DNA from 3 places in the Parashewanella sp. 2304DJ23-3 genome. Region 2 is predicted to be linked to each of the others. Evidence: predicted binding sites of a transcription regulator. Region 2 holds the regulator's gene; each other region holds the start of a gene.
The links. The regulator sigma-54, encoded in region 2, starts transcription at its own class of promoters, with help from an activator protein. The targets are predictions, from matches to a motif close to GTTGGCACGNNNNTNGNNT.

Region 1 (8,217 bases), on a different contig from region 2:
CTGAGAAACAGTAGCTCAAGGCTATTACAGGTTACGTCTTGGTGGAACCGCAACGTTGGCAAAAATAAGCCCTGCCACTAATGACATAAAGATCAAGAAGATTTGTGAGCCTATCTCGACTTGATTGAGCATCGTCTCACCTGAAATAAGCGCATTTAATCCAATGTAAGTTTTACTGCCAGGTACTAAAATAACAATACCTTGTAGTAGAGCAATCGAGGCTGGCGCCTTCATCCAACGGGCAAATAAATTTGAGTACATTCCCACAGCTAAAGCACCGAAGAAAATACCAATGGAATCACCAATGAAATAACCGCCGAGCATTGCAAATGAGAAGGCGACAATACCGGCTAAAACACCCCATGGAGCGTCTTTAACTCGGGTTTTAAACATGATGGCAAGTGCAACCGACAACAATGGGACGGCAGCCCAAGCCGCTCCGTGAGGAAGAGGCATAGGCTCTGTTACTGGAACAACCCCGAATAAAGCATGACCAAGTGCTAATCCTAAAAATGCGCCAAAATAAAGCTTAAACAACAACATCATGGCATCCATGATCCTTGCTGTACCGGATATTAAGTCTCGTGAAGCAAGCTCAGCTAAACCTATCGTTAATGCCAGGCCCGGGACGAATACAATAATGCCCGATAAGATCACTACAGGAATATTGATACTGGAGTCATAAGTGGCAATAAAACAGCTTAAAAATGCGCACACGATGGCCGCTAAAGGTTCTAGCATTTCAGTCATTTTGCTTGAACGCTCAGCAACATGTACCAACCCATAAACGATGAAGCCCAACAATCCAGACCAAACTACGTCGTTCCAACTGGTGTCCATCAGCATCGCAAAGGCACCTGCTGATAAGCCAAAGGCAAAAAAGGTCAGAAGTGAACCATACGGATTAGGTTTGTCGGCAATTTCGTCAATGCGCTCTAACGCTTCATTTAAATTACGTTGTCCTGAGATTAACTCGTCTACCAATTCATCAGTTCGTGCCAGTGCGCCCAAATCCAACTCGCCTGGCTTAACACGCGCAAGGTGGTTGTACTCTTGTTCAGCATCATGGTGCAATACAAATGTCATTGAGGTTGGAGAGATGACAAAATTACCTTCTAACCCTAAGCAGCGAGAAACTTTCATTAAGTGAGCTTCAAGTCGGTAAGCGGGTGTTCCGAACTTATGAAGTGCTTTGCCAAGCTTAATGATAAACTTGCGTTTTATGCGGAATTCTTGATCGTTCAACGTCTAAGCCTAATAAATTGCAATTAACCTATAACCAATCCACGCAAATCAATGGATTGTACTATTTAAAAATTGCGCGAATATTAACTTATTTTGTCGATTTTTTGCTAGAAAAAAATGAAAAATATGCACTTTTTTTTAAGTTTAAATCGTAATGGCTATTTTTCTATTAAAACTTAAAAGGTTACTGCGCATTTGGTATGGTGAACAGTAACCTTTTTACATGTCAATTTTATGAATCCGAGTGCTGAATTGGACCCTTTAGTGTTACCTTTAAAATCAGGTAGCCAATGATGCCTGAAATTACAGAACCAAGAATAATTCCCAGTCGCTCGTCGAACATCCTGTTAATCCCCGATTCTTCAAATGCCAAAGAACCAATAAATAAGCTCATTGTAAAGCCAATACCACACAATGCAGAAGTACCATACAAACTTGCCCATGTCATATTGTTGGGCATTTTAGCGATCTTCATTTTTATAAACAAAGCACAAATACCAAAAATACCGACCTGTTTACCGACAATAAGACCAAGAGCAATACCAATTGGGACTGGGTGCAATAGCATTTCGGCATTCACGCCAGAGAGCGAAATTCCTGCATTCGCAAATGCGAAAATTGGTAATACAAAAAATGCGACGACAGTATGTAAGTCATGCTCCATGGTTTTAAGCGGCGATGGCGCATTGTTGTCTTTGGTGTTGAGCGGAATAAATAAAGCTAAAACTACACCAGCTAATGTAGCATGAACCCCCGATTTTAATGTTGCGATCCACATAATGATGCCGATAAGAATGTACGGACTCTTAGCGATAATATTGCTGCGATTCATGATGGCTAACACGGGGATACAAAGCGCAACAACAATCAATGCTGCAATGGATATCTTGGAGGTATAAAATAAAGCAATAATTACGATGGCCCCAATATCATCAAAAATTGCCAATGACGTTAAAAATATCTTAATGGATGTGGGTACTTTACTTCCAAGTATTGCGAGTATGCCTAACGCAAATGCAATATCTGTTGCTGCGGGTATCGCCCAACCATTTTGTGCCGTTGGGTCGCTGTGATTGAAATATAAGTATATGAGTGCAGGGACGACCATTCCGCCGACAGCGCCAACGGCGGGTAAAATAATGCTTTCTTTATTAGACAGTTCACCTTCCATGAGTTCACGTTTGAGCTCTAAGCCAACCATCAAGAAGAATACGGCCATTAAGCCATCGTTAATCCATAACAAGAGTGGCTTAGCAACCTCCAAAGCGCCGACTTTGACTTCTACAGGAGTACTGAGAAGCAGCTGGTAATATGGCTCTAACGGTGTATTGGCAATAATGATCGCTAGCAATGCAGCAATCATTAAAATGATCCCGCCAGCAGACTCTAATTTGAAAAAATCAGTGATAAAAGAAGGTTTAGTGTTTTCCATCTTCAGGACGGTCCTCCATAAAACAATTATTGAAGAAAACCATAGCAAATTGCTCGGGTATTTCCCACAAGAATTGACATTTTATGTCTTTAATCAAATGAAGGGTGATCAGTCTTTGGCGAGTGCTACGAGGAATTCGTGCTTAAGTTTCGGTGAAATCATGATCTGTTGATGTTTACCATAAGTGATGATCAATCTATCCATAGACAAAGCTGGGCTTGATATGGGATTACGTGTTTCTGTGATTGAAGTGATGGATTCGATGTCGATTCGCCATTTGAAAGGACCGCTAGTGATGATCAGTTGATTTTTGTGTTGATTGATATAATAACGGGTACTACCAAGTAGCCATAAAGGAAAAACAACACCAAGAAATAAAATGATCGAAGCAAATAAGGAATTGTGTAAAGTGAGTTCGGTTCCTAAAAGCTTGGCCGCTGCTAAAGCACAAAGAACAACACAAGCTAAAATTACCATTAACAACCAATGATCTATTTTTGAAACGAAAACCTTCACTTTCTAGATGCTCCCTGATTACGAATTCATCACTATATCACAGTATGATATTTAACCGCTTCTAGCAACTAATTAACCGAAACATCACTTTTGGTGTCTAAATGATATTGGTGTGAAAATGACAGTCTTTTCTTGATTGTGCTTTTAACAATCATCACAGTTGTAAATTATTTAAACTGTTTAAAATTAGTCACTTATAAAGTTGGCATGATCTGAGCAATGCATAAGTTAATTCATTTTGGGAAACAATAGATGCAAGGGGCTTGTATGAGCAAACAGAAGATTACCGCCATAGCGCTGCTCATGGTGCTGGTGGCCTCCTTTACGGTGCTACTCAGTTTAGGTAGTGAGATTTATCAAACGAAACCGCCAATCGCAACCGAATACAGCAGCACGTCAGGTGATGTTATTTTCAGTGGCAATGATGTTGAGCAAGGGCAACTTGTTTGGCGTTCGATGGGCGGACATCAGTTGGGGTCAGTTTGGGGACATGGTTCATACGTGGCACCTGACTGGACTGCAGATTGGCTTCATCGTGAAGCAGGCGCATGGTTGAACATCAAAGCTCAGCAAAAGTTTGGTGTTAATTTTGATGCCTTAGACAGTAGTAAGCAAGCAGGCTTAGAACAGTTGTTGCGTGAAGATATTCGTAAGAATACCATTACTGAAAATGCGGATGGCACCATCAAAGTTATTTTGTCTGATACCCGCATAGCTGCAATTAATGTTGTGTCTCAGCATTACTTGTCACTTTTTGGCAGCGACCCGAAACTGGCGAGTTTGCGTGAACAGTACGCCATGAAAGAAGGTACTGTGCCAGATCTTGCTCGCCGTGAGCAACTTAATGCTTTCTTATTTTGGGGCGCATGGGCAGCGATCACCGAACGCAAAGGCGAAGATTATACTTTTACCAATAACTGGCCTTATGATCCTCAAATCGGCAATAAACCAACGTCAGATAATATCGTTTGGTCAATTTTGAGTATCGTCTTCTTAATTGCAGGGGTTGGCGCACTTATTTGGCACCATGCCAGTACCAAGCACGATCCACTACCAGAGCCTGCAAAGCAAGATCCGCTGTTTTTGAACAAGCCGACACCGTCACAAAAAGCAGTTTATAAGTACTTTGTTACTGCGATTGGTTTGTTTTTACTGCAAATTTTCTTAGGAAGTATTACGGCGCACTATGCCGTTGAAGGCCAAGACTTTTATGGCTTCCCGCTTTCAGAGATTCTACCTTATTCAGTGACTCGTACATGGCACACTCAGTTAGCCGTATTCTGGATTGCGACAGCATGGCTTGGAACGGGTCTTTATATTGCGCCTGCGCTATCTAAATATGAGCCTAAATTTCAACGCTTAGGTGTGAACGTACTTTGGGTTGCTCTCGTGATAGTCGTTCTGGGGTCAATGACGGGTGAATGGTTAGGTGTTCAACAATACTTTGACCTAGACATGAACTTCTTATTCGGGCATCAAGGTTATGAATACATTGATTTAGGTCGTGTATGGCAAGTATTGCTATTGGGCGGGTTATTGATTTGGCTAGCCTTAGTAACTGCTTCAATTCGTCCGGCGTTAAAAGAGAAAGGCGAGATGCGTCCAGTCATCTGGATTCTGTACGCCTCTTGTGTCGCCATTGGCCTATTTTATGGTGCTGGCCTGTTTATGGGCAAACACACTAACTTAGCGATTGCCGAGTACTGGCGCTGGTGGGTGGTTCATTTATGGGTAGAAGGATTCTTTGAAACCTTTGCAACATCAGTAATTGCATTGATGTTAGTACGCCTAGGACTCATTCGTGGCCGCAGTGCTAACGGAGCGGTATTGTTCGCCACCGTTATTTTCTTAACGGGTGGTCTCATTGGTACTCTGCATCACCTTTACTTTACGGGGGCACCAACGTCCGTTATCGCTTGGGGTGCCATGTTCTCAGCATTGGAAGTTGTGCCGCTGGCATTAATTGGCTTCGAAGCCGTTGAGACTTATCGTTTACGTAAAGCCAGCCCTTGGATGGAGCGTTATCATTGGGCCATTATGTTCTTCGTTGCCACCGCATTTTGGAACTTAGTTGGTGCCGGTATGCTTGGGTTCTTGATCAATCCACCAATTTCTTTGTACTTTGTTCAAGGCCTTAACTTAACGGCAACTCACGGTCACGCCGCATTTATGGGTGTGTACGGGATGCTTGGTATTGGTTTAATGTTGTTCTGCTTACGTGGCTTAACAAATGATCTTAAATGGAACGAAGGATTAGTGAAAAAAGCCTTCTGGAGTTTGAACATTGGTCTAGCGGCAATGGTATTTATGTCACTTTTACCAATGGGATTAATCCAATTCTTCGCTGTCATTGAGAACGGCTACTGGTATGCTCGTTCGCCAGCAGTCATTCACAGTGAAGTGGTAGAAAACTTAGTATGGTTAAGAACGATTGGTGATGTAGTTTTCGCATTTGGTGGCTTGTTCATTGGTGTATTCTTATTTGACCTGATAAAGAAAGCCGTTATGGCACCAAAATCTGGACGTGACGTGTCTCAGATCGCATAAGTTAATTATTAATCAATATAAGGAGCTCATTTGGGCTCCTTTTTTAATGTGGATCAAATTCTAAATATTACCTCAGTGTTAAAGTGACCAATGTAATATTGACGATGGAGATTCCACTATGTTCGCTCAGTCCCAAATAACAGGGGATACCGTTATGGCTCTGAACCAATCAGATTTGACGCGTATTGCGTTAGATATCACCTCAGGGTTAGCGAACCGTGATCGCTTTTCACGCTTGTTGGATACCATCCGTCAAAACTTGCATTGCGATGCGGCTGCACTGTTGTCATATCATGGTGAATACTTTTCGCCATTGGCCATCAAAGGATTGCATGATGATGTACTGGGTCGTCGATTTGTTTTAAATGAACACCCAAGACTTGAGGCAGTGGCGCGTGCGGGTGACATTGTTCGATTTCCTGCAGACAGCGACCTAGATGATCCTTATGATGGACTTATTCCAAACCAAGGTGATGAACTTAAAGTTCACGCTTGTATTGGTTTGCCATTATTTGCCAATGAGAGGTTAATTGGCGCCATTACCATTGATTCATTTGATCCAAAGCGATTTGATCAATTCAGTGATTTTGAGTTACGTAGCTTGAGTGCCATTGCAGCTGTTTCATTAAACAATGCTTTGATGATGGAAAAACTCGAACAGCGAGCGATCAAAGATCAATCCAACAATAGTACAGTTTCAAGCTTGAATGAGCACAATCAAGATTCTGAAATGATTGGCCAATCGCAATTAATGCAAAACTTGCTTCAAGAGATTGCCGTTGTCGCTCATAGTGATTTAAATGTGCTGATTACTGGTGAAACTGGCACAGGTAAAGAGCTTGTTGCTCGTTCAATTCATCAAAAATCCCGACGAGCTGAGCAACCGTTAGTCTATCTCAATTGTGCAGCTTTACCTGAAAGTGTTGCTGAAAGTGAGCTATTTGGCCATGTGAAAGGTGCATTTACTGGGGCCATTAGCCATCGCAGTGGTAAGTTCGAAATGGCAGATAAGGGCACGCTATTTCTCGATGAAATTGGAGAGTTACCATTAGCCTTACAAGCTAAATTATTGCGAGTTCTTCAATACGGTGATATTCAAAAGATTGGTGACGATCGTAGTTTGCAAGTTGATGTAAGAATTATTGCTGCAACTAATAAAGACTTAAAAACAGAAGTGATGGAAGGGCGTTTTAGACCGGATCTTTATCATCGTTTAAGCGTTTTTCCAGTACAAGTCCCCTCACTCAGAGAGCGAGAAGGAGATATCACCTTACTCAGTGGTTTCTTCATTGAACGTTATCGGCAAAAGCTAGGGTTGAAGCACCTAAAATTAGCGCCGAGTAGTTTAGTGTTGCTGAACCATTATGCTTGGCCTGGAAATGTTCGAGAACTGGATCATGCCATTCATCGTGCAGCCATTATTGCACAAGCGCATTCGGGTGAAGAGCTTTGTACTATCAAGCCACAGCATTTTGAATTGTCAGGCGCTACAACTGGTGCGCAGCAATCAACTCATATTACGAATTCGCCAGCAATGAAGGTGATTAAAGGCTTAAGCTTAAAGCAAGCCGTTGATGAGTTTCAATCAGATTATATTAAGCAAGTATTAGATGAGAACAATAATAATTGGGCTGCAACCGCACGCTATTTAAAGCTTGATCCAGGAAACTTACACCGCTTAGCTAAGAGGTTGGGGTTAAAAGGCTAGAGGCCGTTCTCAATTAGTCATTTCGGTTTTAGGCGTAACCCGAAGGGCTGTATATATTTTTCGTTTCTTCGAAATTGCTTGGCTGTTAATTTATGGTGAATCTGTATTCATTTAAAGTAGTTAATACGGCCACTAAGGTAATCAGTGCAGCTAACAAGTGTCACCTTAATGAGTTTTGCATAAAGTACATCAACGTTAAAAAGTTGAAAACAGCTCTGACCTTGAACAGGGATTAACGTATACTAGCGGCGACTTTGTTATTGGAGTGTATTGTGCTGTTAGTTGTTCGCTGTTTAATTTTAGCCATTGCGTTAGTTACGGTTTTTGTTTTTAGTGGTTTATATTGTCTGTTAAGACCTCGTCATCGTGATAATGTACATGTGTTAGCTCAAATCTTTTCTAAAGTCAGCATCGTTTTGGGTATAAAGTTAGTTGTGAGACTGCCTAAGGTTTTGCCTCCAGCCCCTAATGTTTATGTGGCGAATCATCAAAATAACTATGACATATTCACTCACACTGCCGTTGTGCCAAAAGGCACGGTAAGCATCGGCAAAAAAAGCCTCGCTTGGATACCTTTTTTCGGGCAATTATATTGGCTGTCTGGCAATATATTAATTGACAGAAAAAACCGTCACAGTGCTGTGAGCACGATGGCAAAAGCGGCAGAAAAAGTGCGTAATGAAAAGCTGTCGGTTTGGGTTTTCCCAGAGGGCACGCGTTCAAGAGGCCGTGGTTTATTGCCTTTAAAATCAGGCGCATTTCACACGGC
Region 2 (8,217 bases):
AATAGTCTTATTATATCAGTTTGTCACGTACTTCAGATAGCGCATCGATAAGTGGAAAAAGAGACTGAAGGTGCTGTTCTTTATGTATTCGTTCAACGATTTTTTTAAAGTATTCTTCACTGGCGACACCACTGCAATTTGATTTAGAGTACCTGATTCGTCGTTCTCTGAGTGCTTTAATCGCATATTTTGCATGAAATTGAGAATGGGTATCTTCGTTAATATAACATCCCATCAATTCTGGATCATGATCGTTGACGTTGTAGTACCTCATATAACTGATGAGAGGCTCGGTTCTTGGCTGCCTTGGAATTACATTGCGATTACATAACAAAATAGTTTCAAAGCATCTTTTTTGTACGACTATACATGTAGTCACCCTCTCAGGTAATTCTAACGTTTCAAGTTTTGATTCAACTTCTTTTTTACGAGCTTCAATAGAAGCTTCATCAGAGTCTAAAATAATAAAAAAATAATCGACATCTTCTGATAATTTTATATCTGATACGGAGTTCTCTATATGATTTATGATAGATGGATAACCTTCACCTGAAATATAATAGATACCCGAATTACTGTCCTTAAAACTATCAAAATCATCATGAACTTGTAGATCTGGAAGATATAGCTTAATCCACTTAGGGTATACTTGCATTTCAGAAGAAACACCTTCTACGAGGAAATACAACTTCACCTATTCACCTCGATATAGTTTACTATTAATGAGTTGTATAAATTTATCGTGGCTACTTGTTGAACCTATAATTGACTCAGCTTTCTGTGTAGAAATCACACTCCCCTTTCTTGAAACAATACTCCAATACTTAGCTGGAATCATATTGATAACTTTAGGGTGATGAGAGGTTACAATAATTTGATTATCAGTACTCTCCATTTCAGAAAGTACATCTGATAAGCAGTTAACACCTAAACTATTCTCTATTTCATCGATTACAATTGATGACTTATTGTTTCCGAAATATAGCTCTGAAAGTATCATCATTGTTTTGAACATGCCGGAAGAAATTGAATGCTGGTTGACAACCTCACCAGACTCCATATGCATGTCGATATAAATTAAGTTTCTTTTTTCTTTTGAATCATCCGTAATAGCTTCTATCAATCGAGGTTCTATTGTTTTAACAGACGGAAATATACTAGTGTATGCAAAAATAAAATCGTCAAATCTATTTTCATCAAATTTAAAAGCATAGTATATCTTTTCTCTACACTTAATACCTTTATACTTCCTAGATATTTCTTCGATATTATTTAATTCAGAATCAATAATCTCTTCATGAGTTTTAGAGTTAACTAGAGGTATGACTTTTGGCCTAGAGAAATCATTCGAATCTACATCTACGATTGTCATTGAATTTAAGGAATCATAAACATTAACGATTTCTTCTTCATCTCTAAACTGATAAATCAGGCTAGTAAGTGAGTCTAACTTAGGTAGTGTTAAACCGTTGTACTGAATATTATCTTCTGACCTTGATATAATTTCTACATTATCAATCTTTAAAACTTCAGAAAGGTAATGTCCATACTCAACGCCTTCATCCGTTACAGACGAGGGAGGTGATAGCTCCCCAGACCACTCAACACTACGATCAAGATCATCTTTAAAGCTTAAATTCCATTTAAATGAATGGCTTTTGGCTCCTTGAGCAATCTGTACTAGCTTTTTTAAACCTACAATAATTGTAGTTTTACCAGCTCCAGATATGCCAACTAACACATTCAACGAACCAAACTCTACATTGTCAATTATTAGCTTAGGTTTAGATTGCTCAAAACTTAACTTCAATACTTTCAACAGATGTACCTTTAACTATCTATATTATAAGTAATCATACTCCACTCTCGTGGAAATCTCATTATATTGATGGACTCAATTGTCATAACATTTTAATAGTGTGTCTATCTACTTGGCAAATATGGTTGAAAGTGCTCTGCACTTTAAAAGTCGTGGTCTTTCCGACCACACCGGAGCAAAAAGGGATTCTCCAGCAAATCCCTTCTTGCATCATCCCATGCCGCCCCAGCGAAGCTGAACATTTCGGATATAGTTGAATAAATGACTAACGGCTCTGATGGTACATCCATGTACCCCAGAGCCTAGCCCGACGTCCTGTCGGGCTCACGCCATTTTATATTCAACCATATCCTCAACAGCTTCGACGGGAACATTCAGCCCTTAAACAGCATTTGAGTAAACTACTGTGTAACTATTTATTCAGGTGAATTTTCGAAAACCTAGCAGGCGACGACTATTCCCATGGCAAAGTTGTTATTCACCGTTGGTGAAAAATAACGTAAGCGCAGCATGGATGCGGCGCTAGATTTCGAGGTGCATGGATGCACCATCGAAAGCGTTAGGGATTTTTTATCATAAGAGGAATAACGTTTAACTTTGCGGGGCGGCACTGGGGAATCCAAAGGGGAGCTTGCTGGAGAGCTCCCTTTTGGGCGGTGTGGAGTGCAACTCCACGACTTTATAAACTTCTCAGAAGTTTTACTAAGCTAATAAGAAGCAAGCCTAAAAGACGTCAACACCCTTCTTCAAACTTATCCTCAATCAACTGACAAACCGCATCTAATGCAGCTTGAGCATCATCACCCTCAGCGATCACAGAAATGGTTTTACCCATGCCACTCTCAAGCATCAACAAACCTAAAATACTGGAAGCCGAAGCCGACTTGTCGCCTTGCTCAAGGGTGACACTCGCATCAAACGTCGCCGCCAACGTGGCAAGTTTGGTTGCCGCACGGGCATGCAAACCCAGCTTGTTGGCAATAACAACTTCTCGTTTAAGCATCAGCAGAATCTAACTCTCTGTGGCTCGCTGAAACATTATGTTTGCCTGCTGAAAGGTGACGAGCTATTTGCTCTGTGACATACACCGAGCGATGCTGACCACCTGTGCAACCAATCGCAATGGTGAGGTAACTGCGATTATTACGCTCTAATTGCGGGATCCACGTTTCAATAAAATTAGTGATTTGCCAGATCAGCTTATTGACTAACGGTTGACGTTGTAAGAACTCCTGCACAGGTAAATCAAGCCCTGTCATCGGTCTTAACTCAGGCTCCCAATGCGGATTAGGTAAGAATCGAACGTCAAACATGAAATCTGCATCATTCGGCATTCCGTGCTTGAAACCGAAAGACTCAACGTTTATCACGAGATCTTTTTCAACTTGCCCAAGTAAAATTTCACGAACTCGATCACTCAGCTCGTAAATATTTAAGCTAGATGTATCAATATAATGATCCATCATCTTAGAAATCGGTGCTAATAACTCACCTTCTAATTTGATCGCTTCAGGCAATGTCACATGATGTTTGGATAATGGATGAAGACGGCGCGTTTCACTGTAACGTTTAAGGAGTGTTTGATCATTTGAATTCAGAAAAAAGCTACTTATTTCGATATCATTAAGTTTCTCTAACTGCTTTTCAAGGATCTTATCTTGCTCTGGTAAATTACGTACATCGACACTGATTGCGACGAGCTCATTATCCGGTTTAAGTTGAGAAATAAGATCACCAAGCAAAGGTACAGGCAAATTATCAACACAGTAATAGCCTAAATCTTCAAGCACACGCAGTGCAACGGATTTTCCTGAGCCACTTCGTCCTGAAACAATAACAAGCTTCATCCCGTAATCACCTGATACAACTCTTCTTCATCATGGCTTTTACGCAACTGCTTTAATGTCTGTTTGTCACTTAACTTTTCAGCCATTGCAGAAAGCGTGCTTAAATGTTCTTGGCATTGATCTGACGGAACCAACAGCGCAAATAAGATATCAACTGGCTGTTTATCAATTGCTTCAAAAGCAACCGGCTGCTCACATTTAATCAAAGCGGCAACAGGCTCTTTAATGCTGTCGATACGACCATGAGGAATAGCGATACCGTTGCCGATACCAGTGCTCCCCATTTTTTCGCGTTTGAGTAAGCTCTCGAAAATTTCTTGAGCCGAAAGTTCTGGGTACTTCGCAGCGATAAGATCACTGATAAGTTCGAGAACTTTCTTTTTACTGCCTGGAGTTGCACAAGTGGTGCACTCCGGCTTTAAGATGATGCGTAATTCCATCGTTAATGTTTGATCAACTTTTCTTTGTGTTTAATCACTTGGCGATTAATTTTATCAATTAATATATCAATCGCTGCATACATATCATTATGCTGTGATTTTGCATATGCCTCACTGCCATTCAATGTAATTCTGGCCTCGGCGGTTTGTTTTGAACGCTCAACGTTCAACACGACGCGCACATTATTGATCTGTTCTATTCGACGTTCAAGTTTTGCAAATTTTGTGTTCACATATTCTTTTAACGACTCGGTAATCTCGACTTGCTGTCCCGTGATTTCTACGTGCATATCCTATGCCTCCTAGCGTTATTTGAATGGTTAACTTTTCAAAATTTCTCTATACCAACTCTTATTGGTATTTTACAAACTCTTTCTCTGATTTGATGGTGGGATCATCATGGCTTCACGATATTTAGCAATCGTTCGACGTGCAACATTAATCCCTTGCTCGTTCAGTAATTGTGCCATTTTGTTATCACTTAATGGCTTCTTCGTATTTTCAGCATCAACTAACTTTTTAATGAAAGCTCGAATAGCTGTTGATGAGCATTCACCGCCATCTTCAGTACCCACATGACTAGAGAAGAAATACTTAAGTTCATAGATCCCTCTAGGAGTATGCATGTATTTTTTCGATGTCACCCTTGAAATGGTCGACTCATGCATCTCTAACTCTTCAGCAATGTCATTAAGCACCATCGCTTTCATGGCTTCAGGGCCATATTCAAAAAAACCTTGCTGCTTTTTCACAATCTCATTGCATACTCGCAAAATAGTATCGTTACGGCTTTCAAGGCTTTTAATAAACCACTTTGCTTCTTGCAAATGTCCACGAACAAACTGGCCATCCGCCTTATTTCTTGCCCCTTTAGCCATCGCTGCATAATGCTGATTCACATTGATCTTAGGCTGTGTGTTTGGGTTTAATTCTACAGTCCAACGGCCATTTTTCTTCATTACTGATACATCAGGTGTAACGTATTCATCTTCTTTTTGGCCTACAGACAACCCAGGTCTTGGGTCTAAACTTTGAATTAAATTAATCGCTTCTTTTAGCTGTGGCTCTTTAAGCTTAGTTTTTCTCATCAAAGTGCGAAAGTCACGAGTCGCAATTAATGGTAAATATTCTAAAACCATTAACTTCGTCTGCGCTAAATACGGTGTGTTCTCGTCCATTTGTGATAGCTGAATATGCAAACAATCACCGACATCACGTGCAGCAACGCCCACTGGGTCAAAGTGCTGTACACGTTTAAGTACAGCTTCAACTTCATCAAGCTCAATTTCTGGATCGCCTAAAGCGATGAGAATATCTTCAGTTGTTTGAGTGAGGTAGCCACGTTCATCGATGGCTTCAATGATCGCCGTTGCAATGGCGAAATCGATATCAGAAAAAGGGGTAAGGTTTTTTTGCCATTCAAGATGCTCATATAAACCATGGCTGGTTTCACCATGAAACGACGTTTCATCATCAGGCATTAAAGCGCCGGAACTGGAATTGGGGGCGGCGGTATAAACTTCGTCCCATGTTGTATCAACTGGAAGTTCGTCAGGCATTGAGTCTTGAGTCATGGTTTCTGACGTTTCGACTGCTGCGTCTTCAATAGGAACTTCTGGTTCTTCACCTTTGGCTTCTGATTGCAGCTGTTGTTCTTTAATCGACTCTAATGATTCGAATTGCTCGTCTTCCATTTCTAATAATGGATTGGACTCTAAAGCTTGTTGAATTTCTTGTTGTAGCTCTAACGTCGAAAGCTGAAGCAAGCGAATGGCTTGCTGAAGCTGTGGCGTCATGGTTAGGCTTTGACCCATCCTGAGCTGAAGTGACGCTTTCATGTTACCGCTATTCCCTTTTTGTTCTTGTTACGGCTTCAATGCCGCTCACTATAACGTGAATTGTTCCCCTAAGTACACTTCCCTTACGTGTTTGTTGTCTAAGATCTCGCTAGGGGCACCTTCTGCAATTAAGTCACCATGACTTACAATATAAGCATGCTCACACACATCCAGTGTTTCACGCACGTTATGATCAGTGATCAATACACCTAAACCTCTTTCACGTAACTGCTCGATAATTTTCTTAATATCAATGACGGAAATAGGATCTACACCAGCAAATGGTTCATCTAAAAGAATAAACTGTGGGTTTGCCGCTAATGCGCGCGCAATCTCTACACGACGACGCTCACCACCCGATAATGACATACCTAAATTGTCACGAATATGTGTTATATGGAATTCTTCAAGTAGATGTTCAAGCTGCTCTTCACGCTCATCTTTAGAGAGCTCTTTACGAGTCTGCAATACAGCCATGATGTTATCGTATACGGAAAGCTTTCTGAAAATACTCGCTTCTTGAGGCAGATAACCAATGCCCTTTCTGGCACGTAGGTGCATAGGGTCAAGCGTAAGATCATCATTGTCGATAAAGATCTGACCCTTGTCACTTTTAACTAAGCCAACAACCATATAAAAAGTGGTGGTTTTACCCGCACCGTTAGGCCCAAGTAAGCCAACAATCTGCCCAGTCTTAACGGTGAGACTGACATCTTTAACAACTTGCCGACTTTTATAGCTTTTGGCTAAATGCTTTGCCGTGAGTGTTTTTTGGGTCATTGTTTTTTCTCGGCTGACTTCTTAGGCGATGTTTCTTTTTTATTTAAGCTATCTTGGTAAGTTTCTGCTGGAATGATGGTTTGCACTCGGCCTTTATCTTTACCGTTAGCGCTGCCTTCAGCTTCAACATGCTGATTTTCAACATTATAGCGAATAAGGTTCGCATGCATTTTTATGCCACCTACATCTAAACGCGCATCACCGCTTAAGACTAAATCACCTGTTTTCTGTTCGTATGCAATCTTAGTCGCACTTGCAACTCCTAACTTACCGTCATCTAAAACTTGACTGAACTTAGCAGGTTTACCCGTTGCAATAAATTGGCCGTTGCCTGTTTTTTTATCTTTCGTTGCACTCATGTCATCTGCGGTAATTTTAATTGACCCCTGTACGATCAATACATTGCCGCTATATACCACTTGGTTTTTCTTTATGTCACCTTGAGAAGCATCAGCACTAATGTTCACTGGTTGCTTCAAATCATTTAGTTTTGCAATCACAGCTGAACTGCTTGCAATGAGCAACGAAAAAATAATAATGTTACTTAGTTTCATAAGTTCCTGTTACCTGACTTTTTAAGCGCACCGTTTCCTGATTAAAATCAGCATATAACCCACGGCCCTGGCTATTAAATCCGTTACCTTTAATGTAAACCATTTCATCTGACTGCATGGTCTTAGTTTTTAGATCCATCTGCAAATGTTTGGTTATCACACTTTGAAGCGGCTCTTGTTTATTAACTGCTTTTATTTCAACCGAGTTATCAAGATAAACTTTACCCAGCATTTTTTGCAGACGCCCTTGTTCTGCCGTTACTCGCCATGGGGAATGAATGTCGTCACCATAAATGAGATACACAGGCTTTGAAAAGAGCGTTAAATCTTTATCTTGGTAGTGTTCCATATGCTCAGCGGTCACTCGGCTGCTCAATTGCCCTTTTTCGTCATAAGCAACACTATCTAACTTAGTCGCAGTATAATCAGGCAACTCTATCTTTGAAGTCACCTGTTGCTTTTGCCCTTGTTTCACTTGTACCTGCCAGTACAGATACAAAGCAGTACTGAAAAAGATCACAATGGCAATCGTTACTCGATTCATACACTCATACCTTGAGCAGACTCAAATAAACCTTGGCTTTGTAAAATTAAATCCGATAGCTCTCGCACAGCACCATAGCCACCTTGAGTAAAGGTCACCATATCCACATTTTGGCGAACATATGGATGACCATCAGCAACACACACTGAAAAGCCCACTTGATTCATTACGGGCAAATCCACCATGTCATCACCAATATAAGCGACTTGTTGTGGCTTAATGTTTAACTGCTCAAGTAGTTCTTGATAAGCGATAATTTTATTATCAACACCTTGGTAAATTTTGGTTACACCTAGGGCTGTCATACGATTTTCAAGCAATTGCGATTTACGTCCCGTAATCACAGCTAATTCAAAACCGGCATTTAACAATGATTTTACGCCAAAACCATCACG
Region 3 (8,217 bases), on a different contig from region 2:
CAAGCATAGCGCCACGAATACGGATCCCGGCAAATGTTTCAAACTTTGCGCCTTTGGAACCATCAAATTTCGAGGATGCTTCGAGCAACCCCATCATGCCAGCTTGCAATAAATCATCAAGCTGAACAGATGCTGGTAATCTCGCCAATAAATGATGAGCGATTTTCTTAACCAACGGAGCATACTGTTCGACTGTCGATGTTTTATCGTCAAAACTAGTATACGCTGCCGCTTTATTCACTCGACCTGTCCTCTTCCTGCTCAGGGCGCTTAACTAGACGTTCAATAAAGAACTCTAAATGCCCGCCTGGTTGCTGTGGAATTGGCCAACTAATAATTTTATTCGCCAGACCATGATAGGCAATTGTAGCAGGTGATTTAGGAAATGCTTCTACGACCAGTTTCTGTTTACGTACAGATTTGCGTAAGTTTTCATCAAACGGTATCGTAGCAACCAGTTCAAGAGCGACATCAAGAAATCGATCTGTCACTTTGCTTAACTTAGCAAACAGTTCCATTCCTTCACGCAGGCTCTTCACCATATTTGCGACAATCTTAAAACGGAACACGCCGTGTTCACGACTTAAAATCTTAATCAAAGCATAAGCATCAGTAATTGATGTAGGTTCGTCACAGACGACGATAAGTACGTCTTGTGATGCGCGAGAGAAACTCAATACCATATCTGATATACCCGCTGCCGTATCGACAATCAGTACATCAAACTGAGTTTTCATTTCACTGAAGGCGCGAATAAGACCTACATGTTGCGCTGAACTAAGCTCCACCATAGCCTGAGTGCCTGATGTTGCTGGAATGATACCGATACCTTTTGGACCTCGAACGATAATATCGTCCAGTTCAGCTTCACCTGATAATACGTGAGATAGGTTTTTTTCAGCTCTAATGCCTAACATTACGTCGACATTAGCAAGACCTAGATCGGCATCTAATACCAAAACTCTCTTGCCTTTTTCGGCAAGTGCTACTGCTGTGTTGATTGAAGCGCTGGTTTTACCTACGCCCCCTTTACCACCACTAACGGCAATAACTTTTACTTTTTCATTGTTAGGTTGATTCATCATACGTAAACCGCTTGCTTGATCTTGGGTCATAGCTTTACTCAAATGCATGGGCTAATTCGGTGGCCCTCACCGGTTGAACAAATTCTGGCTCAGATTCATCTAAGACAGATAACGCCTGCTCTGCAAGCTTAAAGGTATCAGCAAGATGGATATCTTCTGGTACTCTTTGGCCGTCAGTGACATAGTTTAATGGAAGCTTGTTGCTAATTAATACACTTAATGCACTTGCTAATGAAACTGACTCATCTAATTTTGTTAAAACGGCACCCGCTAATGGCACTCGTTTGAAGTATTCTACGGCTTCCTGCAGCACTCTTCTTTGAGCTGTCGCAGACAATACCAGATAATTACGGATAGGTATGCGTTTATTTGCATTTAAATTATCAAGTTGTTGATATAAACGCTGATCTCGCTGTCCCATACCGGCAGTATCAATCAATACCAGTTTTCTACTTCTGAATTGATATAAAATTTGTTCCAATTCACTTACGTCGTGAGCAAGCTTTACCGGACACCCCATTATTTTGCCATAAGTTGCCAGCTGCTCATAGGCTCCGATGCGATAATGATCCATCGTAATCAACGCAACTTGGTCACTGCCGTGTTTCGCTGCAAACCTTGCTGCAATCTTAGCCAAAGTTGTTGTTTTACCCACACCTGTTGGGCCAACTAATGCTACTACTCCACCTCGATTAACAATGTCATCACCCTGATTATCGAGTAAATTCGCTAAACTCTGTGGTAATGCTTTTACTAAATCGGCTGGCTTATAATGTTGAGTAAGCTCAGACAGTTGTTTCGCTAATGCTGGTGTAAATTCAGCTTCCAGTAATTTTGTTTCCAGCATTGAGCCGACAGGATCAACTTGCTGCTTTTTATCTGTCATCAAGCTTGAAACTTGATGCGTCAATAAACTGCGTAAAGACGCTAATTCATCTCGCATCGCTTGCATTTCATTACTAACAGGAACGGCTGTTTCTGTTTTTACTTTCATGGCCTGACGATGATTTTGAGCTGGTGCAGCTTGTGAGTTTCGGCTAGCTTCAAGCCCTTTGGCCCATGAAGGCATATCAAGTTCATCTTTGGCTTCTTGTTCTTGCTGTTGAAGCTTAGCGTGTTGACGTTCCAATAAGGCTTGTAACGAATCCGCCGGTGCTGCCTTTGGCGTTTTCATAGATTTCTTAACAGGCGAAACGTCAGTCGGCTTGGTAGCACGAACTGTATTAGCACCAATTGAAACTCTATCGTCAGACAAATCCATAAATGAGCGTTTAGGTGCCTTCGGCTCAACTTTAACTTGCGGCTTTGGCTCATCGTAATCAACTGCGGCAACGATCTCGATACCACCGTCTACTTTTTTGTTGGACATGATTACAGCATCAGAACCCAAGGTTTCCTTCACTTGTGCTAATGCTGTTCTCATATCTTTGGCAAAAAAACGTTTTATCTTCACGGCTACATCCTCTACTGACCGACAGCTGATACAATTCTAATTTGTTTCTCATCGGGAACTTCTTGATAAGAAATCACCCTCAAGTTTGGAATGGTGTGCTTAACAAAGCGTGACAATGTCGAACGCAGCATTCCCGATGTCAACAATATGGCAGGTTGACCGGCCAATTCTTGCTGCTGCGATGCATCGTTTAACGACTTCTGCATACGCTCTGCAAGGCCTGGCTCAATATTTGGTCCGTCTCCACCTGTTGCCTGCATAGACTGATGCAACATCTGTTCCAACTCTGGAGCCAAAGTTATGACAGGTACTTCTAATTCAGGTCCAGCTATCTCCTGAACGATCATTCTCTTCAACGCAATTCGCACAGCTGCGGTCAATACTTCAGTATCTTGGCTCTTAGTACCGTACTCCAATAAGGTTTGTACAATTGTCTTCAAGTCACGTACTGAAACACCTTCGTGTAATAGGTTTTGCATAACTTTCACAACAATGCCTAATGACATGACGTCAGGAATCAAACCATCTACTAACTTAGGCGACTGTTTTTGTAAAATATCAAGTAATTGTTGAACTTCTTCATAACCAAGTAGCTTAGAAGCATTATTGGTAAGTAGCTGACTGATGTGAGTTGCGACTACGGTGGCGGCATCCACAACGGTATAACCTAATGTTTGTGCATGCTCACGCTGCTCTGGCGAGATCCACACAGCATCTAAGCCAAATGCCGGATCTTTGGTCTCTATCCCATCAAGCTTGCCATAAACTTGTCCCGGATTAATAGCCAACTCACTGTCATGTCGAATCTCAGATTCACCAACCACAACACCCATTAATGAAATCTGATACGTATTTGGTGCTAAATCTAAGTTATCGCGAATGTGCACTGCTGGTACTAAGAAACCGAGTTCTTGTGACAACTTTTTACGAACACCTTTAATCCGCGTCAGTAATTCGCCGTCTTGCGCTTTATCTACGAGAGGAATTAAACGATAGCCCACTTCAAGACCAATTGTGTCAACATGACGAACATCTTCCCAACTTAACTCTTTAACTTCTTTATTGTCTTTTTCAACAGGTGGAGCTTTAGCAAGTTCTAATGCCTGTTGTTGTTTTTGTTTATTACGACGAAATACAAAATAAGCCGCACCAGCAGTCAGTAATGCAAAGCTGATGAAGGCAAAATGTGGCATACCCGGTACCAAGCCCATGATCATCAATAAGCTAGCTGCAATCATTAATGACTTATGATTGTCAAACATCTGACTCATCATCAGTTTGCCCATGTCGCCAGACTCATTTTGTCGAGTCACCATTAATGCGGCAGCAATAGAGAGCAACAAACCTGGAATTTGAGCAACGAGACCATCACCAATGGTAAGTAAAGTATAGATTTCAACCGCACTCGATAAATCGAGTCCATGCTGCACCATACCGATAACAAAACCACCAATGATGTTAATAATCAGAATCATGATGCCCGCTATGGCATCACCTTTTACGAATTTTGATGCACCATCCATCGCTCCGTAAAAATCAGCTTCTTGAGTGACATCTTTACGACGTTCTTTAGCTTGTTCTTGGTTAATGAGCCCAGCATTTAAGTCCGCATCAATCGCCATTTGTTTACCTGGCATTGCATCCAAAGTAAAGCGAGCGCTAACTTCAGCAATACGCCCCGCACCTTTGGTAACTACCACAAAGTTAATGATGATTAAGATAATAAAAACAATTAAACCAACGGCATAGTTACCGCCAATAACGACTGAGCCGAAAGCTTCGATGACCTTACCTGCGGCATCACCGCCATTGTGGCCTTCAAGTAATACCACACGGGTGGACGCTACGTTTAATGCTAAACGGAGTAAAGTTGCGATAAGTAAAACGGATGGGAATGCCGCAAAATCTAATGGACGGTCAGTATAAATTGCAACCAAAAGTACAATTAAGGCTAACGCAATATTAAAAGAAAATAAGGTGTCGAGTAAAAGAGCTGGCATTGGCAAAATAATCATCGCCATTGCAGCCAATACTAATAAAGGTGTACCAATACCTTTAAGGTTATTGACATTAAACTGTTTAACTTGACCTAGCGTTGCTTTTACATCCATTACCGATAGCCCAAAGATTGACGCAAATATAGTATCTATCTTGTATAAAGCAATTATTAGGCCAACTATTTAAAATAGCTTAGTGATAGTCAATATTAATTATTTTTAACTTGTATAAAAAAGCTAAATTTTTAATCATGTATTCAATTAAGAAAACCAGCTCATTCGAAAAAAACCTCAGCATTCATAATCATTTCAACAGTATATATTTTTTCAGTTAATGCTTTGTTGAAATTGATAAATCAATGAGAAAGAAATTGATATGTCTATACAACAAATTTCTATGACCCCCCTAAAATGGAATGGTCGTGAATTCGAACAACCAACAGATGATCAATTAAGAGCAGTAGATTCAGCAGCTCAACAATTTAACATTGAAGGTGTAGGACATAATGACAATAAACCTAATGTCATTGTAATACCTTACAGAACATCTGTTTTAAATCGGATAAGTACCATTACTTTTACAGTGGTTGATAACAGTCATGGTTCCAACAATATAAAACTAAGTTTTAAATCCTTTAATTGGCTTGGAAACGAAAAATCAACTAGGAAATCTACGAACCTAACTAATAAATTTGATATAAAAGGAGATGATATAGGAACATTATCTCGCACTCGAAGGTGGGGAGCTGATATTGAAAGCGCTGCTTCAGTTAATGGCTACACTCCAGAAAGTCAGCCGCTATTGCCGAAGAAAAGAAGTAATCATTTAGAAAAAATAGCTCGATTTTTATGCTTTCCTATGCCAGCAATCGGCTGCTTTGTACAAGCAAATCTTGTAAGAATTAAAGCAGAACTACCACAAAAATGAACGACACCAAAAATAAACCGTGAGACATGGAAGCAACAACGTCCAATTGTATCGACAATTTATACTCAACGTTTCAATATATGATCCAAATCAACGTTTGGCGTGATTTAGATCACTATTCTTTGTGCTCACTTGAAATGTGAACTTTATTTATCCATATAAGCATGTATAAGCTTTTTTATGTTAAGACTTATTCATAGCTGACGATATAGATTCATTAGCTGACAAAAATAAGAATTGAGCATTATGTCTAAGCCTCTGTCCATCCGTTCTCTGGTGTTAACAACTCTAGCGATAATATTTCTTTTCGTACTTGCATTTACGTTGTGGTTTAGTTCATCAAGTCAGAGGGCTCATCTAGAGGAATATGCCCAAGACCATACCCATAGTTTAACGAAGTCCTACTTCGATTCTCTGAACACCATGATGCTCACAGGCACCATTGGTAACCGAGAGCTTTTGCGTAAAAAAATGACCGCTGAAGACGAGATTAAAGATATCCGCATCATCCGTAGCCCTGCATTGAATAAAACCTTCGGCAAAGGACTCCCAGGAGAAGGGGTTCAAGACAACTTCGATAAACAAGCCTTAGCTGGCAAGACAGTTAATACCATCATTCAATCAAAAGATGGCCGTGTACTTACGCGAATCGAGCCCATTTTAGCAAAAGCTAATTACCAAGGCGTTAATTGCTTGGGCTGCCATCAAGTTTCCGAGGGTACCATTCTTGGCGCAACTCGAATCGATTACTCTCTCGCAAAAAGTGATAAGCAACTTGAGAAAAGTTTATTCACCAGCGCTCTAATTCAAGCCGCTCTGTTTATAATCGCATTTGTCATTACCGGCTTTATTCTTAACCATTTCGTTATTAGCCGATTACGACTTCTCCGACACACAATGACACAAGTTACTGAACAGTCTGACTTAACACTACAATTGAGTGTCAATCGCGACGATGAGATTGGTGCGGTGTCGAAAACCTTTAATCAAATGGTTACCCGAATCAATGATACGCTTTGTACAGTTGTCACTAATGCTAGAGAAGTTAACGAGAGTGCTAAAAGCATTGCCTCAATGGCAGAAACAACAAAGCATGAAGTTCTTGCCCAAAAATCAAATACGACTCAAGTTGCCACGGCAATGACAGAAATGGCAGCTTCGGCAGAGCAAGTCAAAGCCAATGCTGAGACAACCTTTTCACACTCACAAACGACCAGTTCAGCCGCCTCGGACGGGGAAAATAGAGCTCAAATTGCAGTAAATGCTATTGAGACACTTAGCCAAGAAGTTCAGCAAGGTGCTGCAAAAATTCAGCAACTCAATCACCGAAGTGATGAAGTCGCAGCTGTACTTTCAGTAATTTCGGGCATCGCAGAACAAACCAATTTACTGGCATTAAATGCTGCCATAGAAGCAGCACGAGCTGGAGAGCAAGGTCGAGGTTTTGCAGTAGTTGCAGACGAAGTCAGAACCTTAGCATCGCGCACTCAAGAGTCTACCCAAGATATCCGTAAAACCATTGAGGGGCTGAGGGAAGAAGCTGCAGACTGTGTACAAATCATGGATAAAGCGTCAGATTTCGCCCAACAACAAGTGGCTGCCATCCAAACTGTAGCTGAAGAGCTTAAACACATTAACGACTCAATTGATGAAATTTGTGAGCTGAATGCGCAAATGGAAACCGCAGCAAGTGAACAAAGCCATGTTTCAGAGTCGATTAACGCTAATGTCATCGAGATTAGCCAGTCAGCCGAAACAACTTCTATTGATGCAGAAAGTACCGCTGCAATTGCAAATAAACTTCTAGAGATGGCTGATAAACTTGAGCAAAGTGCGATGCAGTTTAGACTAAAAGAATCATAGTCGTATAATTTAGAGACTAAATGCCGAGGTAAATCTCGGCACTTAACTCGTCTGAATCAAACACTCAAACTCATCCAAAATATCATTAATATGCTGAAAACTGTCGGCAATAAAAATTTTATTCTGCTTATCAGTAATATTGAATGAAGTTCTGGCAGCTTTTAACGACAGAGGATGCTTTTCGACATTTTGACTTAAAATAGCTTTAGATTCGCTCCATGAACTTAATAAAGCAGCGCCAATGAGCTTAATTTCCCCATCACATTTCATCGCACCGTACTCTGCGAGAGTACCAGTGAAGATTTTGGAGCATTGTAAATAAACAGTTTTTTTCTCGCTTTCCATGTAATTCAATCAGTTGTGATTCAATCTCGGAGATATTTGAAGCTGTCTGCTCACTTTCTTTCAAATTGGATAACTCCCTAAGAATAGAGTGGAACGACTTATCATATTGAGAAGATTCCAATTTTCTTGAAAGAACTCCAAAACGATTCAAAATAGCTTGATATTCACCATCGAAAAGTAATGGGATATGTCCAAAACACTCATGAAAAATATCAGGTGCTGGAGAGTATTCGATAAATTCCATTTTTCTCAAATTTACTGTTACTGGTAACACTTTATAGAAATGAAGATCTAGGTAGATCTTAGGCGGAATGAACCCATCAACAGGTGCTGCTACCCACTCTTGTCGAACTAAAAGCTTATTAATTTCATCAAATTTAGCAACAGTATCTACTGAAAAATCTAAAATATTTAGTCCATCTAAATGCTTAGGATGAGCAACCTTGTTGATATGTAAATAATTCTGCTTCAATAAGAAGCCCCAACGTTTATTTTCAACGTCTGAGTACTTAAAATTCAATTCTGGCAAAATAAATTGAGATAACT

Region 1: the regulator sigma-54 is predicted to act here: its motif matches at 3,395-3,413, upstream of AC1EU2_RS17525 (nitric-oxide reductase large subunit).
Region 3: the regulator sigma-54 is predicted to act here: its motif matches at 4,697-4,715, upstream of flhA (flagellar biosynthesis protein FlhA).

What each region holds. Positions count from the first base shown of each region.
Region 1 covers NZ_JBWQOH010000013.1:45,930-54,146, reverse strand. Annotated here, with positions in the region: gene AC1EU2_RS17540 (threonine/serine exporter family protein) at 25-1,245, opposite strand; gene nhaA (Na+/H+ antiporter NhaA) at 1,478-2,677, opposite strand; gene AC1EU2_RS17530 (PH domain-containing protein) at 2,786-3,193, opposite strand; gene AC1EU2_RS17525 (nitric-oxide reductase large subunit) at 3,461-5,740, shown strand; gene norR (nitric oxide reductase transcriptional regulator NorR) at 5,895-7,448, shown strand; gene AC1EU2_RS17515 (1-acylglycerol-3-phosphate O-acyltransferase) at 7,721-8,217, shown strand, end outside.
Region 2 covers NZ_JBWQOH010000001.1:1,226,902-1,235,118, forward strand. Annotated here, with positions in the region: gene AC1EU2_RS05400 (hypothetical protein) at 11-694, opposite strand; gene AC1EU2_RS05405 (AAA family ATPase) at 695-1,819, opposite strand; gene AC1EU2_RS05410 (HPr family phosphocarrier protein) at 2,553-2,822, opposite strand; gene rapZ (RNase adapter RapZ) at 2,815-3,666, opposite strand; gene ptsN (PTS IIA-like nitrogen regulatory protein PtsN) at 3,663-4,106, opposite strand; gene hpf (ribosome hibernation-promoting factor, HPF/YfiA family) at 4,109-4,396, opposite strand; gene AC1EU2_RS05430 (RNA polymerase factor sigma-54) at 4,469-5,944, opposite strand; gene lptB (LPS export ABC transporter ATP-binding protein) at 5,993-6,724, opposite strand; gene lptA (lipopolysaccharide transport periplasmic protein LptA) at 6,721-7,278, opposite strand; gene lptC (LPS export ABC transporter periplasmic protein LptC) at 7,265-7,822, opposite strand; gene kdsC (3-deoxy-manno-octulosonate-8-phosphatase KdsC) at 7,819-8,217, opposite strand, start outside.
Region 3 covers NZ_JBWQOH010000002.1:149,366-157,582, forward strand. Annotated here, with positions in the region: gene AC1EU2_RS06560 (RNA polymerase sigma factor FliA) at 1-241, opposite strand, end outside; gene AC1EU2_RS06565 (MinD/ParA family protein) at 234-1,115, opposite strand; gene flhF (flagellar biosynthesis GTPase FlhF) at 1,120-2,538, opposite strand; gene flhA (flagellar biosynthesis protein FlhA) at 2,550-4,649, opposite strand; gene AC1EU2_RS06580 (hypothetical protein) at 4,912-5,463, shown strand; gene AC1EU2_RS06585 (methyl-accepting chemotaxis protein) at 5,710-7,326, shown strand; gene AC1EU2_RS06590 (hypothetical protein) at 7,369-7,596, opposite strand; gene AC1EU2_RS06595 (hypothetical protein) at 7,586-8,217, opposite strand, start outside.